Regions from separate parts of the Rhodoferax sp. GW821-FHT10B06 genome, predicted to be linked through region 1. Evidence: predicted binding sites of a transcription regulator. Region 1 holds the regulator's gene; each other region holds the start of a gene.

What was found. Region 1 encodes sigma-54, which starts transcription at its own class of promoters, with help from an activator protein. Its sites were predicted from a motif close to TGGCANGNAANCTGCTTT; they were not measured.
Region 2: a site for sigma-54 is predicted at 3,727-3,744, ahead of pepA (flocculation-associated PEP-CTERM protein PepA). Genes of this name have one in related genera too.
Region 3: a site for sigma-54 is predicted at 2,546-2,563, ahead of glnA (type I glutamate--ammonia ligase). Genes of this name have one in related genera too.

Annotation. Positions count from the first base shown of each region.
Region 1 is NZ_JBWKNO010000010.1:94,265-100,186, forward strand. Features, by position in the region: gene AC07O2_RS16470 (THUMP domain-containing class I SAM-dependent RNA methyltransferase) at 1-1,168, opposite strand, end outside; gene AC07O2_RS16475 (RNA polymerase factor sigma-54) at 1,274-2,851, opposite strand; gene lptB (LPS export ABC transporter ATP-binding protein) at 2,859-3,611, opposite strand; gene lptA (lipopolysaccharide transport periplasmic protein LptA) at 3,620-4,243, opposite strand; gene AC07O2_RS16490 (thiol:disulfide interchange protein DsbA/DsbL) at 4,362-5,021, opposite strand; gene AC07O2_RS16495 (SPOR domain-containing protein) at 5,102-5,806, opposite strand; gene argS (arginine--tRNA ligase) at 5,819-5,922, opposite strand, start outside.
Region 2 is NZ_JBWKNO010000006.1:31,802-37,723, forward strand. Features, by position in the region: gene AC07O2_RS11405 (ThiF family adenylyltransferase) at 692-1,558, opposite strand; gene AC07O2_RS11410 (hypothetical protein) at 1,619-2,692, shown strand; gene pepA (flocculation-associated PEP-CTERM protein PepA) at 2,796-3,662, opposite strand; gene AC07O2_RS11420 (hypothetical protein) at 3,854-5,131, opposite strand; gene AC07O2_RS11425 (outer membrane lipoprotein-sorting protein) at 5,136-5,906, opposite strand.
Region 3 is NZ_JBWKNO010000009.1:195,087-201,008, reverse strand. Features, by position in the region: gene AC07O2_RS15930 (sterol desaturase family protein) at 1-664, shown strand, start outside; gene AC07O2_RS15925 (EI24 domain-containing protein) at 689-1,594, shown strand; gene AC07O2_RS15920 (competence/damage-inducible protein A) at 1,560-2,399, shown strand; gene glnA (type I glutamate--ammonia ligase) at 2,611-4,026, shown strand; gene AC07O2_RS15910 (hypothetical protein) at 4,187-4,678, shown strand; gene glnL (nitrogen regulation protein NR(II)) at 4,684-5,757, shown strand; gene ntrC (nitrogen regulation protein NR(I)) at 5,797-5,922, shown strand, end outside.

The DNA of each region.
Region 1 (5,922 bases):
CGACCATGTCGAAACGGAACAGGCGGCATTCGATGGGGCCGTTCCACATGGGTACGCGGCGCGACTCTTTGAGGCGCATCTTGCCGGGCAGCTTGAGGTCGGGCGTCAGCATCCAGGCGGTCCAGCCGGCATAGTTACGCTTCCAATGGGTGGCCAGTTGGGGGAAGAAGTCGGCGCTGCCGTCCTCGGTCTGTGCGGCTTCGCGCCGGCCCGCGACACCTGCCACCTCAATCCGCTCGCCGTAGGGCGGGTTCAGCAACATCACGCCGGATTCGGCCGGTGGCATGCGCTGCAAGGCGTCGCCGCCACGGAACTCGACCACGCCACTGACGCCCGCGCGCTCGGCGTTGCGGGTGGCAAAATCGACCATGCGGAAGGCCACATCGCTACCGAAGATCTGCGTCTCGGGCTCATGCTCGGCGGCGTGGGCCTGCTCCTGGATGGCGCTCCACACATGGGGCTGGAAGGGCAACAGCTTCGCAAAGCCAAAGCGGCGCAGGCTGCCGGGCGCAATATTGCAGGCGATCTGCGCGGCCTCGATGGCAATGGTGCCGCTGCCGCAGCAGGGGTCGTACAGGGGCGTAGTGCCATCCCAGCCGCTGGCGGCGATCATGGCGGCGGCCAGCGTCTCTTTCAGCGGCGCGTCGCCCTTGTCTTCACGCCAGCCGCGCTTGAACAGCGCGTCGCCCGAGGTGTCAATGTAGATGGTGGCGCGCTCGGTGGTCAGGTGCAGGTAGATGCGCACATCGGGCCATTGCACGTTGACATCGGGGCGCACGCCGGTCTTGAAGCGGAAGCGGTCGGCCACCGCGTCCTTCACTTTCAGCGCGGCGAAGTTCAGCGAATTGAGCGGGCTGTGCTGCGCCGTGACTTCGATCTTGAAGCTTTGCTTGGGCGTGAACCAGATCTCCCAGGCCACGTTGCTGGCGGCTTCGTACAGGTCTTTTTCGCTGCGGTATTCGGTGTTGGACAGCTCGATCAGCACGCGCTGCGCCAGGCGGCTGTGCAGGTTCAAGCGCATCGCGTCACGCCAGGAGGAGCGCACCAGCGTTCCGCCCCGCATCACCCGCAGGTCTTCGCCCTGCAGGCCGGTAATACCGTGCACCTCTTCGGCCAGCAGCTCTTCCACGCCGGCGGCGCAGGGTAAGAATAATTGGAGTTGGTTCATATCGTTATTTCCATGGTGTCACGCTACGCTGCTTGGGGCAAGCGGGGCGAAGCTCTTTCCTCCAGCTGCGGCATACCGTGCACGCGGCCTGGGGGAGAGCATGTTCTACAGCGCTTTGCGCAGGTTCGTAGGGGCAATGCGCAGCGCTTCGCGGTACTTGGCCACGGTGCGGCGCGCGCATTCAATGCCCTGCTCTTTCAGCATGTCGGACAGCTGGCTGTCGCTGAGCGGCTTCTTCGGGTCTTCGGACGAAACAAACTGCTTGATCAGCGCGCGCACCGCCGTGCTGGACGCATTGCCGCCGGTCTCGGTGCCCAGGGACGAGCCGAAGAAATACTTCAGCTCGAAGGTGCCGTAGGGCGTGGCCATGTATTTGGCGGTGGTCACGCGGCTGATGGTGGACTCGTGCAGTCCCAACTCGTCGGCGATCTCGCGCAGCACCAGGGGACGCATGGCCAGTGCGCCGTGGCTGAAGAAGTTCTTCTGCCGCTCCACGATGGCGTTGCTGACCCGCAAGATGGTGTCAAAGCGCTGCTGGATGTTCTTGATGAACCAGCGCGCCTCCTGCAGACGCTGCTGCAGCGCGGCGTTGTTCGATGAATCCTTGCCGCCGCCCTTGTGCTGGCGCAGCGCATTGGCGTAGATGTCGTGCACGCGCAGGCGCGGCATGACCTCGGCATTCAGCTGCACCCGGAAGCGGGCCTGGGCGCCACGCCCGACCTTGACCACGATCACGTCGGGCACCACGATGTTGCGCTCCACATCGACAAAGCGCCGCCCCGGCTTGGGCTCCAGCCGGGCGATCAGCGCCATGGCAGCCTTGATATCGGTCTCGGTGGCGCGGCACAGCTGGGCCAGGCGCTTCACGTCGCGCCGGGCCAGCAGGTCCATGGACTGGCGGCAGATGCGCATGGCCACCTTGCGCGCCGGGTCATCGCCCAGCACGGGCTGCAAACCCTCCAGCTGCAGCAACAGGCATTCACCCAGATGCCGCGCGCCCACGCCCGCCGGCTCCAGGCTTTGCAGCAGGCTCAGGGCCACGGTAAAGCGGTGTACCAGCTCTTCCACGGCCTCGGCGTCGTCGCCCGCCAGACCACGCGCCAGGGTTTCGAAATCGTCTTCCAGGTAGCCGTCGTCGTTCAGCGATTCGATCAAAAAGCGCAGCGCGGCCTGGTCTACCTCGCCCAGCCGCAGGGCCAAGGCCTGGCGGTGCAGAAAGCTGGTCAGCGACTCCTGGTTGCGGGCCAGCTCGGTGGCGTCCATCTCGCCGTCTTCACCCAGGTTGTTCTGGCGCGCCGGGGCATCGCCACCCCATTCGCTGTCGTCGGGTTTGATCTCGGAAGTGCCATCGCCATCCCAGCTGGTGTCGTCACCGCCAGTTAAAGGGGATTCAGCATCATTTGGGGCTTCTGCGCTGGATTCACTTGCGTATTCAGCTACAGAACTTGTAGCAATTTCAGCCTCGCGCTCCCCTGTGCTGACCGGCGTGTCGGACTGGGCCAGGCCGAACTCCTCACGTGCAGCCTCGTCCATATTGCGTTCCAGAAACGGGTTGTCGTCCAGCATCTGGTCCACTTCCTGGCTCAGTTCCAGGGTGGACAGTTGCAGCAGGCGGATGGACTGCTGCAGCTGGGGCGTCAGCGCCAGATGCTGTGAAACGCGTAGGGATAAGCCTTGCTTCATCGGAGCATCACATCTTGAAATGTTCGCCGAGGTAGACGCGACGCACATCGGCGTTGTCCACGATCTCGGACGGCGTACCCTCGGCCAGCACATTGCCGTCGCTGATGATGTAGGCGTGGTCGCAAATGCCCAGCGTTTCGCGCACATTGTGGTCGGTGATCAGCACGCCGATGCCACGCGACTTCAGGAAGCCGATGATGCGCTGGATCTCGATCACCGCAATCGGGTCGATACCGGCGAAAGGCTCGTCCAGCAAAATGAAACGCGGCTGGGTGGCCAGGGCACGGGCGATTTCCACGCGGCGGCGCTCGCCACCAGACAGGGCCATGGCCGACGAATCACGCAAATGCTCCACCCGCAAATCCTGCAGCAGCGCCGTCAGGCGCTTTTCGATCTCGGCACGGGTGAGGGACTTGCCGGCCTCGTCGTGCTGCAGTTCCAGCACGGCGCGCACATTTTCTTCCACCGTGAGCTTGCGGAAAATCGAGGCTTCCTGGGGCAGATAGCTCAGGCCCAGGCGCGAACGCCGGTGGATAGGCATGTGTTCCACCGACTGGCCATCGATGGAAATATGGCCGCCATCGGCCCGCACCAGGCCCACGATCATGTAGAAGGAAGTGGTTTTGCCCGCGCCGTTGGGGCCCAACAAACCGACCACCTCGCCTTTTTTGACGGCCAGCGTCACGTCTTTCACGACCTTGCGCTTGCCGTAGGCTTTTTGCAGATGGCGCGCCTCCAGGCGGCTTTCTCCCGACTCCACCACCGCCGTCACTTCTTCACGCCCTCCAGCGTGGTGGTGGGACGCAGCACCGGAGCTGGCCCTGCAGGCGCCGTGCCGCTAGCGGCCGACGCCGCAGCCTTGGGTGTCAACATGGCGCGTACGCGGCCATTCTGGCCACCGGGATTGCTGCCGGCTGTGCCACTGTCCACGGTGAATACATCGGTGGTGTTGTCGTAGACGATCAGTTCGCCGGTGATTTCGTCATTCACCTTGCTGCCGACCAGGCGACGCAAAATGGCCCGCTTGATAAAACGCACGTTGTCCAGCTTGCTGCTGTACTCGATGGTTTCGCCCTCGCCTTCTATGTATTCGTCCAGGCCGTCGCGTTTTTGCTTGAAATACGCTAGCTTGCCCGGCTCCGCCGTCACCACGCCGAACTGGTTGCCCTCGGCATCCTGGCGCACATCGACGCGGGCGCCACGGATGATGATGGTGCCCTTGGTCATCACCACCTTGCCGGTAAAGACATTGGTCTGCTTCAGATCGTCATAACGCGCCGCGTCCGCCTCGATATTCATAGGCTTGAGTTTGTCGGCTTTTTCCGCATGGGCCGCTCCGCCTAGGCCGACGAAACAAACCACGAGCAGTGAGAGTAGGGTGTTGATTTTCATAGAGGCACGAATCTTGCAATTCATTGTAACGGCCCCTCACCCCGAGTTGGACGTAGCCAGAAAAAAGCCCGCTGACGCGGGCTTTTTCATCTCTCCGACCTTGCCGGCCATGCCGGGATCAGGCTTTCTTGCGCTGCTCAGCCACCAGATATTCCACGATGGTCAGTGCACGCGGCATGCTCTGCGCCTGACTGCCGTCGGTGTAGAACTTGCCGGCCACGCCCAGAGCGGGCACGCCCGCGACCTGGTAGGCCTGCTGCAGCTGGGACGCCTTGCGCACCTTGGTGCTGACGCCAAAAGACTGGTACGTCTCGGTGAACTTGGTCTTGTCCAGACCCTGCTTCACGGCCCAGGCGATCACCAGATCATCTTTGTCCAGCCGCTGATGCTCCACATGGATAGCGTTGAACACCTTGCCATGCAGGGCGTCCAGTTGGCCCAGAGCCTCCAGCGTGTAGTACAGCTTTTGCGGCGGGATGAAGCTGTCCTGGAAGTTCACCGGCACACGCTTGAAGGAAATATCCTTGGGCAGGCGCTTGAGCCACTCCACCAGGGTGGGCTCAAACGCATTGCAATGCGGGCAGGCGTACCAGAAGAACTCGATCACCTCGACCTTGCCGGCTGGGGCTTCCGTAGCGACTGGCTTGTCCAGCACCAGGTAATCCGTGCCCGCCACAGGCGGCTTGCCCTGCGCCAGGGCGCTACCGGTATGGCCTACGGCCAGCGTGGAACCAGCCAGCACACCCGCTGAAGCCAGCGAAAACTCACGACGTTTCATTGCAAATCACTCCTTGTGGGGGGTCGGATCGGTGCCGAGCGCAAAAGTTCAGCGCGCGGCACCAGCTTCAAGAGAACTGGTCAGCGCTGTACGCGCACCAGGGTGGTTTCGCTACCGGCACTTTCCAGCCGGTCCTTGGCATGCTCGGCATCGTCGCGCTTGGCATACGGGCCCATGCGCACACGGTAGACGGTGCGGCCGGACTGCTCGCGCTCGGTAACCTTGGCTTCCATGCCCATCATGGCCAGCTTGGCACGCTGGGCCTCGGCATCTTCGGGCGTACGGTAGGCACCTGCCTGCACGAAGTACTCAAACGGCTCGGCTGTGGGTGCCAGCGCAGGCGCCGTGGCCACGGTGGCCGACGCAGCCGCCTTGGCTTTGACCTTGGCCAGATCACCCAGCGGGTCGGCCGAGGCTGCGGCCGACGGCTTGGCATCCGGCTTCACCGCAACGGCCGCCGGTGGCGTGGGCACCACGGCCGGAGTCGCCGCTGGCGCCGGTGGCGGCACCACCAGCGGAGCCGCAGCATCCACCGCGCCGGATGCCGCGGGCGCCGCAGAGCGCACCGGATTTTTACCGTGCAAGGGGGTATTCGGATCCCAGTCCTTGTTTTTCTGGCTTTCGACCGCATCGTGGTCGGCGCCATTGGCCTGGGTCTTGCCATTCATGAACGGCACCGGCACCTTGGTGACATAGACCGCCACCGCCAGCGCCGAGCCCAGGCCGACCACCACCCCGATGATGAAACCCAGGATGGTGCCGCCGCTTTGCTTTTGTTTAGTCATGCTTGCTGTCAATTACATTTTTTCCGGAGCATCCACGCCCAGTACTGCCAAGCCATTGTGCAATACCTGCGCGCAGGCGGCGACCAGGGCCAGGCGGGCCAGCTTGAGCGGCTCGT
Region 2 (5,922 bases), on a different contig from region 1:
GAGCAGGCGGTCACAAGAGACGCTACTAAAGCAACCAAGGCCCACCGAACTGCGGCCACAAAAAAAACGTTAAAAGTTTTCAAAATTATTCCCCGTACTGAATTAATTGCTTGCACATACCTAGTTTGAATATAACCTAGTTCGACACATCTCTATAGTCAAAAATCATGGTTGTGAGCAGTCTAATTTAGATAGCCAAGCACACTCTCAGAGACAAAGCAATGCGTTTTTTGCTGACTATGAAGAATAAGATATGGCGGAAGCCGTGGTTCAAGTCCACGCCTGATACCCTTTCCAGCACAGCACCATGCAGTCACAAAGAGGTGGTTGGGTCAATTTTGTCGATGTCTTACCTTACATATCCCAAATACTAGTTTCATAGCGTTCCAACCATGGGATCAGTGCCAGACTGTGGTCATGGTCACGTCTAAGGTCACAAGTTCTAACATGAAATATTCCCCTACATAGGCTGAATTTCCCTAGGGGGGGTCCCACCTCGTTGCTGAGCAACAATTTGAAACACAGCCACTCCCACCCAAACAAAAAAACAATAGTCTATAAAAATATAACGCTTGACATTTTCGCAATCGCAAGACAATTGCATCACATTCAATTTAACTAGAGAAATGAATAATTTGTATATTTCACCAATAAATAAGACCACTTAGTCATTTAATGAAAATAATGACTGTTATTTTTCAACTCGCCCCTGCAAAATAGGTCTGATAAATCTTAGTAGAAACAGTTGAAGTGGATTTGAGTTCCCCCATGGTCTCCAAGTAAATTTTAGCTTCTGATGATATGCATCAAATTGCATTCCCCACGGAGCCGCTTTCATTGCACCACGACTCAGCAGCAACTTCAAAACAGATGTTCCTATTACACCTGCACATAGGTCGCAAGCCATCACCGTTGAAGGGCCACGTTTTTCTCGGAAATTTACTGCCTCCGGTGCAACCAAATAGTTACGATTGAGCATTGCTGGAGATAAGCCGGCTATGAAACGAGCATATTGCTCCTGCACACTATGACCTTCCATTTTAAAATATTCCTCAAAACTCATACCATTTGGATTGAAATATAAAAGTGCTGTACTCATCCCCAGGGGGGCCGCAGTTAATGCAGGAATTCCTTTTTCACGGCACTTGGCAAACACCATACGGCGTGCAGGCAAGGCAAAGAAGTCAAGCGCATCAACATACACATCTACGTCGCGTAAAAACTCATCTACATTATCTAATTTAATGCCATCGGGGAAAGTTTTAATATTTATATCTGGATTAATATCTGCCGCAATAGTCGTCATAGTTTCGAGCTTCGCCCTCCCCATAGAAGACATGAATGCACCAGCCTGCCTATTCAAATTGTGAACATCAAAAGTATCAAAATCTGATATATTAAAATTACCTAACCCTAACCGCACAAGTGTCAATAGATGCGTTCCGCCTACGCCACCCAAGCCAGCAATTGCAACCTTAGAATTTTTCAATTTCAATTGTTCATCCGAAGTAAGCCATCCTATATTTCGTGAGAATGCTTTTTCGTAATTAAATATCATATCTACACCTTAAATAAGCTTGACCGAATGTCACTAAAGTAAAAGAAATGGAGCGCACAGATGAGAGAAGATATTTTAAAAATTGCACACAGTGGCGTGCTCGCACCATCTGCAGACAATCAACATGTATTTCAGATGGAAATCTTAGACTCCGCTATCCGATTGTGGCCCTCACTTGCGTTTGCTGCAACAGTTGAGCCCATTCGTTTGACGCTGGGCCTTGTATCTATTGGCGCCGTAATAGAAAACATGCGAATACAAGCTCTTGCACTTGGCCTGAGCAGCGACATCACCTGGCTCTATAAGCACAACAGCTCAAACCCATTTGCAGAATTACAATTTCATAACATTACCGAACCTATTATCGACGAACTTGCAGACGCAATTCCCCATAGGCATACCAATCGGCGAATGTATCGAGGTTCAAAGCTTAATGACCATCAAGTCAATTCTTTAAATGATGCAGCCGCCAGCATTGATGGAGTACAGCTAATATGGTTGACAGGCATGCAACGAAAAAAAGCGCTTCAGCTTATTTGGCGTGCTGAGAGCGAAAGATTTTTGCAAAAATCATTGCATGAGGATCTTTTTTCATCTATTCGCTTTGACCTAAAGTGGAACGAAACAGCAGAAAATTTACTCCCGCCAGGCGCACTAAGTATTGAAAGTCCCATGCGACCAATTTTTAAGGCTCTCCGAAGCTGGAATTTAATGCGGTCATTAAGTTTCTTTGGCGCGCATCACATTATCGGATTAAGGGCTGGCCTCTTACCTTGCTGGCAAGCCCCTGCGCTGGGTCTGCTGACTACAACGATAGGAATAGAAAAAGGTGCCATCTCCGCAGGTGCAGCCTTGGAACGTATATGGTTAAAAGCAACACAATTAGGAATGGCCATGCAACCATTGGCTGCCTCAGCCATGTTGGCACTTCCTAATAACTCAGGCCAAGGCGCATCCGATAAACTTAGATCAACGCTGGTTTCTGGTTGGAGAGAAATTACTCCTGAAAGTTTGCCAATCATGGTGTTTCGCATGGGGCGGGCCAGTGCGCCCAGCATCAGAACATCAAGATTACCTCTCACCCAATACATCAGAAGAGATCTAATAAAATCCCCCCTCTCGACGCCAACTTAGAAATATATGTATTTCCCTATATAGTAGGCAAAAAAAAGCGAGGTAAAACCTCGCTTTTAATTTAGTTCAAACTTGATTCAAATTTGAATAGAAGACATTTACCTTACTTGGCAGACTTGCGGCGGCTTGCGGATGCAGCCAAACCAGCCAAACCTACACCAAACAATGCTAGTGAGCCTGGCTCAGGCACGCTGTTGAAGTCAACAGCACCTGTAGCTTGAGTAATAGCAACCAAATTGCCATTGCTTGTAAGGCCCTGAGTCGTGTTATTCATCTCCGTGAAGGCAAATGTGTAAAACGGATCAGGATCAACAAAGAAACTCTTGCCAGTTCCGCTGGTGCAATCTGCAGAAGGTATCGCGGTTGCGCCAATTTCTGCAGTGCCAGCACCCGTGCACAGAGCAAAGGTATTAACAGCATTGACATATGCACCACCCAGGCTGTTAAAACCGGTCACGCCGTTCAATAAAGAACCATAGCCCAACAGGATGTCGTCACCAGTACCAGAAACGCTTGCTTCAGTACCAGTTCCAGCGGCGCTTGCTGCAGTGAACGAGTTGTTGTTCGACGGATCAGCCCACACCTTGAAATTCAGCAGGGTCAATTGGTTAACGCTGTTCGGAGTATTTACACCACTGCCGCCACCCACATAAGTATCAACCAGATCAAAAGTCACATACAAACCGTAGGAGCCGAGCACGCTACCAAAACCTTTTACTGGCGAACCCAGCAAATCCAGCGTGCTAACTTGCAGCCAACCGGAACCGGTGTGACCAGTTGCGGTGGTGTGCAGAAGTTCCGACGACGTGCCAGAAAACTTGTCGCCAGTTTTCAACGCAGTTGCACCGCCAATGATCGCGCTGCTATCGATAGTGAATGTTGGGACCGCAGACGCAGAACCTGCGCTCAATGCGAGCACAACACCAGCCGCCATTGCTGCAGCGGAGACTTTTGGCATTGAAAATTTCATGATGTACCCCTTAGAGTGAAAGTTAAACAGTCTGGTCCACTGCGGAATCGACCGTTGATTACTTAAAGCACGCAGTATGCCAATCACAAAAAAACCATAAGAATCAATGACTTATAAAACAAAATGCAGCTTTTCAACATCAATGTGTAAGATTTTCCGACAGGACGCCTCATAGGCTCAAGCCGCAGAAGCTAGAAAAAGTAGGTACCCAAGACTTGCATGGCTCGACGGTCCGGCAGGCTTCCGAAGTCACTACCTGTACGCCCCATGTTCTGCTGTAATTGAAACGTCAAATCAAACTTAGCCCAATGGTGTCGCAATTCCAGCCAAGCAAGTCGGCTGCTATCGCCCATGTTGACCCGCAGGTAAGCTGTCAAATCCAAGTCCTTGAGAAAAAGGCCCTTTTGCGTTACGTAAACCAAGTAGGCTTGACGAGAAGCAAGTTCTTGCAATCGCAAAGATTCGCTTAGATAGGCTTGTTGGGCCAAAGCCCCCCCCATTCCTGGTGCAGACCAGTCAGGCTTGTCGGGTGCGAAGCCGTTATATTCATATTCGGCGGTTACGGACAACTTACTCAACGTGGTGTAAGTTGCCCCACCCGCAAATCGGTTACGTGTTGAAGTACTGGTTGGCAGACCCGCAACACGGCTCAATAAATCAGACTCCTTACTGCGCGACCACTCCAAATGCGCCACGGCAGCGTCCGACAACAAAGCTGTCAAATTAGCCCCCAGAGCAGACGAAAGACCATCTTGCTTATAGACGAAGAATTGACTACTTACCCGCTGAGAAAATTGACTCCCGAGCACCACTAAAGCCCTATCCCGATTATTGGTAGACCCAAGGTCTAGGCTCCAGGTGTCCTGACTAGGGTTGTCTGCCATCTTGGGAGCAAATGCAACAGACAAAGAGCCGCCAGCCCATAGGCTTTGCGCCCTCAGCATGACAGTGCCCAACCGATTCTCTCGCAGAGCGAAAGGATCGGCAGTGGTTACCGCACGCAAGCTACCATCGCGGAAAAAATCTGTTGGGTTGTAGCCATAGCTAGGCCCATAGCGCAAATTAATGCGCCCAGCTTCTGCGATTACCCCTCCGTCATCCGACTGCCAGCTTATATAAGCCTCACGCAAGCTGTTGACGCTCTCATCAAGACCCGCATCCCTGGGATGAATTTGATCGAACCGGTCAGAGATCACACCCCGCCAGCCTGGGGCAAGACGCTCCGTATGGGTAAAGTCGATAGACGCGCGAGATGTGTTCACACTGCTCGACTTATACCGCTGGCTAGCATTGCCAACTGCGCCCTCAACAAAAAGCTTGGTGTCCCGAGTGCCCTCGGCTGCGGCACTCATATCGCTTTCGAGATTAAGTGCATCTACCTCGGCACCACTTGCACTCAAAGATGGCAGGGGCTGCATCATTAACAGCGTGACAGCCGACAAAAAAATGGAACGAGAAACGATAGTCATCGGATTAATCAGGTTGAAAACGGGGCAGAAAATCTCTTTGCATCCAACTTTCAGGGATGTTACGGGCTTTGTAATCAGAAAAACGCATGAGCGTCACGGATTGGGGATCCAGCCCGTCAATGATCACACTCTCCGTTGGTCGCTCGGCACCTAGCTGCGGTTGGAACCTCCGGTAATAAACCGTTTTAAGCAGCCGAGAGGATTCGGCATAGAACCGCCCCTTGATAGGTCGGTTATTTTCCTTATCCACCCACATTTCTATGCTGGCATATGTCACTTCGGGAGTTGCTGCAGTCAAAGCCAATTTATACGCCTTGCGCATATGCTTTTCACCATCCTGAACTTCCTCTTCGCCAGCAAGCGTTGCCTTGTAATCTTTGGCCAAATTAACGGTAGCTACATCACCATTGGATGCCTGTCCCAATAACCGCTGCTGAGGAGACAGGCGAACACTGGCTTTACTGCTAGGGTCATAAAACCACATATCGTTGCCGCTTTTAAGCATCAACTTACCAGCATCACGAGCAGGTAAAACAAAGCGTATCAGGCTAGAGAATTGCCCCCCCTGATGCTGGTTCAACGAGTAACTGGTCAAGGTGCTGCTGTCTGCTTGCTTACCGCCCTGAAACTCCGTCAGCGTAACAGTGACACTGAATGCACGGCCAGGATTGCGGATAGCATCACTGGCGACAAGTATCTCCTCCGCCGATGGTGCGGCCCAAGCCGAAGTAGTGCACAGCACACAAAAGTATAGGAATATGCGTAGTGACTTCATGATGACTGCCTTGATG
Region 3 (5,922 bases), on a different contig from region 1:
TTTTGGCACGCTGCGGGTCGCCGGCATGGGCACCTGGCACCTGGATGCCCTGTGGCCCGGCGTGACTGATCTGCCGGTGGTCAGTTTTGCGCTGTACCTGGTAGCGTTCGACTTTTTGGGCTACTGGGTGCACCGGGGCCAGCATCAGTTTGAATGGTGGTGGGGCCTGCACTCGCTACACCACTCGCAGCAGCAAATGACCTTGTGGAGCGACAACCGCAACCACCTGCTGGACGACGTGATTGGCGACATCATCGTGGTGGTGGCGGCCCAGCTGATTGGCGTGGCGCCGGGGCAGTTCATCGCCATCGTGGCCTTTACACAACTGAGCGAGAGCTTGCAGCACGCCAATGTGAGGCTCTGGTTTGGCCGCGTGGGTGAGCGCCTGTGGGTCAGCCCGCGCTTTCATCGCCTGCACCACAGCATTGGCATCGGCCATGAGTCGGCGGGCAAGAACACCTTGGGTGGCCACAACTTTGGTGTGCTGCTGCCATGGTGGGACATGCTGTTCGGTACCGCGAACTTCGAACTGCGCTACGACCCCACCGGCATCCGCGACCAACTGGAGAGCGAGGGTGGGCGCGACTACGGCCGCGGTTTCTGGCGCCAGCAGTGGCTGGGTTTGCGCCGGCTGTGGGCAAGTTTGGCCGTTACCAGGCCTTAACCGCATGCGGGTATGCTTGCCCCCATGAAGTTGCTTCTTGATTCTTTCTGGCGCGCCGTGGCGTACTGCGTGCACCCCCGGGTAATTGCACTCTCGTTTCTACCCCTGTTGTTGATGGTGGCCTTGTCGCTAGGACTGGGCTACTTCTACTGGGAGCCTGCCCTGGATGCTGTGCGCGGCATGCTGGACGCATCTGAGTGGGTAGGCCGCATGTGGACCTGGCTGGAGACTGCGGGTGTCGGCCAGCTCAAGGTGGCGCTGGCGCCCTTGCTGGTGATCTTTGCCATCACCCCGCTGATCGTGGTGTTGTCCCTGCTGGCCGTGGCCCTGATGATGACGCCGGCCCTGGTGTCCCTGGTGGCTGAGCGGCGCTTCCCCCAATTGGAAAAGAAAAACGGCGGCACCCTGGTTGGCGGATTGTTCTGGGCCCTGGGTTCGGTGCTGCTGGCGGTGGTGGCCATGGTGGTGTCCATGCCCTTGTGGCTGGTGCCGCCCTTGATATTGGTACTGCCGCCCTTGATCTGGGGCTGGCTGACCTACCGCGTCATGGCCTATGACGCTCTGGCCGTGCATGCCAGCAAGCAGGAGCGGCGTGAGATATTCCGCCGCCACCGTGTCACGCTGCTGGGTATGGGGGTGTTGGCCGGCTACCTGGGCGCTGCGCCCAGCCTGGTGTGGGCCTCGGGTGCCTTGTTTGCCGCCGCTTTTGTGGTGCTGGTGCCTCTAGCGATATGGATCTACACCCTGGTGTTTGCGTTTTCCTCGCTGTGGTTTACCCACTATGTGCTGGCCGCATTGCAGGCATTGCGTGCCGAGGTGCCTGTGTCTGCCGTGCCGCCCCGCGCCGCTGCGGGCCCGGTTGTCGATGTCGAACCTAAAACGGAATCTGTTGTCCATGAGCCTGCCAATCCCATCCTCCCAGCCCCTTGAGTCGGCGCCGGTTTTTGGCCTGGTCATCGTCGGCGACGAGATCATGTCTGGCAAGCGTGCCGACAAGCACCTGCCCAAGGTTATCGAACTGCTGGGCGCACGCGGCTTGCAGCTGGGCTATGCCGAATACGTAGGCGATGATCCTGGGCGCATCACCAGCACCTTGCGCCGCGCGTTTGCCTCGGGTGACGTGGTGTTTTCCACCGGCGGTATAGGCGCTACGCCCGACGACCATACGCGCCAGTGCGCCGCGCGGGCCTTGGATGTGCCGTTGGCCCTGCATCCGCAGGCCGAGGCCCTGATCCGCGAGCGCATGCAGGATACGGCGCGTGAACAAGGCACTTTGTATGAGCCGGACCGTCCAGACAATATCCACCGACTGAATATGGGCGTGTTTCCACAAGGTGCCCGCATCATTCCCAACCCCTACAACAAGATTCCAGGCTTCTCCGTGGGCCATGTGCATTTTGTGCCCGGCTTCCCGGTGATGGCCTGGCCCATGGTGGAATGGGTACTGGACCAGTACTACCAGCCCTGGTTCCAGCAGGCGGCCTGGGTGGAAAAATCGGTCATCGTGTACGGCAGCATGGAGGCCACGTTGACCCCGCTGATGGAGGCTATGGAGCAGCGTTTTGAAGGCGTCAAGGTATTCAGTCTGCCCAGCGTGGACCATGCCGAACATGGCCGCCATATTGAGCTGGGCGTGAAGGGTTTGCCCAGCCTGGTGGAGCTGGCTTACCCGGCTTTGTTGGCAGGTCTGCACAATTTTGATGTGCAATTTGGCCCGGAATTGGTGCGTTCTTGATTGCACATATTTGGTGCAAAAATGGCGATCCAATTTGGTGCATTGGCACAGGTATTTGTTTCTCGGATGGGCCGTATTCCCGCTGAAGGCCGCTGCGGCCAAGGCAAAATACAAGGGTGAATGTGTTTACAAGCGGCCTCGGCTGGTGGCATAGAAACTGCATTCCCATCTTGTTGATTTATTTTTGCTCAACCTAACCAGGAGATTCTTGATGGCAAAGACCGTCGCAGACGTGATGAAGATGGTGAAAGAAAGCGAAGTCAAGTTTGTTGACTTCCGCTTCACCGATACCCGCGGCAAGGAACAGCACGTGACCGTGCCTGTGTCGCACTTCGACGAAGACAAGTTCACGTCAGGCCATGCTTTTGACGGTTCTTCGATCGCTGGTTGGAAGGGCATTGAAGCTTCGGACATGCAACTGATGCCCGATGCCAACACCGCCAACATCGACCCGTTCTTCGAAGAAACGACGATGATCCTGACCTGCGACGTGGTCGATCCAGCCGACGGCAAGCCGTACGAGCGCGATCCCCGTTCGCTGGCCAAGCGCGCAGAAGCCTACATGAAGGCCTCCGGCCTGGGCGACACCGCTTACTTCGGACCAGAACCCGAATTCTTCGTGTTTGACAGCGTGCGCTGGCAAAACGACATGTCCGGCTGCTACTCCAAGATCGATTCGGAAGAAGCTTCCTGGAACACCGGCAAGGAATACGAACACGGCAATACCGGCCACCGTCCCGCAGTCAAGGGCGGCTATTTCCCCGTGCCTCCAGTTGACAGCTTCCAGGACATGCGTTCGGAAATGTGCCTGGTGCTGGAGTCGCTGGGCATTCCCGTCGAAGTGCACCACCACGAAGTGGCCAACGCCGGCCAAATGGAACTGGGTACCAAGTTCAGCACGCTGATCCAGCGCGCAGACTGGGTCCAACTGCAAAAGTACGTGATCCAGAACGTCGCCCACGCCTATGGCAAGACCGCGACCTTCATGCCCAAGCCTATCGTTGGCGACAACGGTTCCGGCATGCACGTGCACCAGTCCGTGTGGAAAGACGGCAAGAACCTGTTCGCTGGCGACGGCTATGCAGGTCTGTCTGAATTCGCGCTGTACTATATCGGCGGCATCATCAAGCACGCCCGTGCTCTGAATGCCATCACCAACCCCGGCACCAACAGCTACAAGCGCCTGGTTCCTGGCTTCGAAGCTCCTGTGAAATTGGCCTACTCGGCCAAGAACCGCTCTGCTTCCATCCGTATTCCTTTCGTGGCAAACCCCAAGGGCCGCCGCGTGGAAGCACGTTTCCCCGATCCACTGATGAACCCCTATCTGGGCTTCTCGGCTCTGCTGATGGCAGGTCTGGACGGCGTGGAAAACAAGATCCACCCTGGCGAAGCCGCTACGAAGGATCTGTACCATCTGCCACCCGAAGAAGACAAGCTGATCCCCACCGTCTGCCACAGCCTGGACCAAGCGCTCGAATGCCTGGACAAAGACCGTGCGTTCCTGACCAAGGGCGGCGTGTTCACCGATGCCTACATTGACGCCTACATCGACCTGAAGATGCAGGAAGTCACGCGCTTGCGCATGGCCACCCACCCGGTGGAATTCGACATGTACTATTCGCTGTAAGCAGCGCTACTAGCCTGGGAACGCTCGCAACGCGCAACCAGGCTTCTCATAAGGACGGCGCAAGCCGTCCTTTTTGCGTTTTGGCTTGGGAAAGCAATAGAAACAGAGTACCGTTGCGGCAACCCATTCAGATAAGGCCCTGTCGGCATATTCCATGAGCATGAAACCCTATTGGCTACTGATTTTGGCGGCTGCCTCGGCGCCGCTTTTCGCGCAAGACAACGCGGTTTACCGCTGCGGCAACGAATACACCAATTCCATCAAAGACCCCAAGGCCGCTGCAGCCCGTGGCTGCAAATTGGTAGAGGGTGGCAATGTCAGCGTGATCCAGGCCCCGCGGCCCGATGCGAACGCGGCGGCCGTGCGTGCGCCAGCGGCCAATAATGGTGGCGGCGCCGAGCAGCGTGCGCGCGACAGCGACGCCCGGATGATCCTGGAAGCCGAGCTGAAAAAGGCCGAAGCCCGGCAGGCAGACCTGCTCAAGGAGTACAACCAGGGCGAGCCTGATAAGCAGGGCGGAGAAGCCCGCAACTACCAGAAGTACATAGACCGTGTAGCCGAGCTCAAGGCTGCCATTGCCCGCAATGAGAGCGATATCGCTGGGCTGAAGCGTGAGCTGGCCCGTCTTCCTCCTCCTAAAACTACCCCCTGACTACCTTGAACACCCCAACCAACCCCCATATTGCGCGCTTTCAGGCGTTTGATTTGCTGGCCACGCTGGTGGCGGTGCTGCGTAGCGACGGCGCGGTGATGTTTGCCAATGCGGCGTTGGAAGACGCGCTGGGCACTTCGCGCCGCACCATCGAAGGCTCGCACTTCCCGGACTGTTTCACCGAGCCGCACATTTTGCAGAACGCGTTGGAGGGGGCCGGCAGCAATGAGTTCGCGGCCCTGCGCTACGACGCCTGGCTCAAGCGCCTGAACCACGAACCGGTGCCGGTACACGTGATCCTGGCGCAGACCGAGCGTCCGGGCGAGGTCATCATCGAGTTGCTGCCGCAGGAGCAGCAGGCCAAGCAGGACCGCGAGGAGCGTTTGATCGACCAGGCCCAGGCGAATAAGGAACTCATCCGTAACCTGGCCCACGAGATCAAGAACCCGCTGGGCGGCATACGTGGCGCTGCCCAGTTGCTGGAGATGGAGATCGAGTCGCGCGAACTGATTGAGTACACCCAGGTCATCATCCATGAGGCCGACCGCCTGCAAAGTCTGGTGGACCGGCTGCTGGCGCCGCACCGCCGTCCGCACGTGGTCAGCGATGTGAATATCCACGAAATCTGCGAGCGTGTGCGCTCCCTGATACTGGCCGAATTCCCGCGCGGGCTGAAGATTGAGCGTGAATACGATGTGTCGATTCCTGAGTTTCGCGGTGACCGCGAACAGCTCATCCAAGCGGTGCTGAATGTGGCCCATAACGCAACCCAGGCCTTGAGTGAACGCATTGCCGAAGGGGACGCGCAGATCACTTTTCTCTCGCGTATTGCACGCCAGGTAACGTTTGGGAAACAACGTTATCGATTGGCACTGGAATTGCATGTCATCGACAACGGCCCGGGTGTACCGGAGTCGATCAAGGACCGTATTTTTTACCCGCTGGTGTCGGGGCGAGATGGTGGTTCCGGGCTGGGGCTGACGTTGGCGCAAACCTTCGTGCAGCAACACCATGGCTTGATCGAATGTGACAGTGTTCCGGGCCGAACGGACTTTAAATTATTAATACCGCTGCCGTAGAAATTGATTCACGCAGCTTGACCCGAGGTGCCCTCTCTTATGAAGCCGATCTGGATAGTAGACGACGACCAATCCATACGCTTCGTTCTCGAAAAAGCGCTACTGCGTGAAGACTTGCCCACGCGCAGCTTTACCAATCCGCGCGATGTGTTGCTGGCGCTGGAA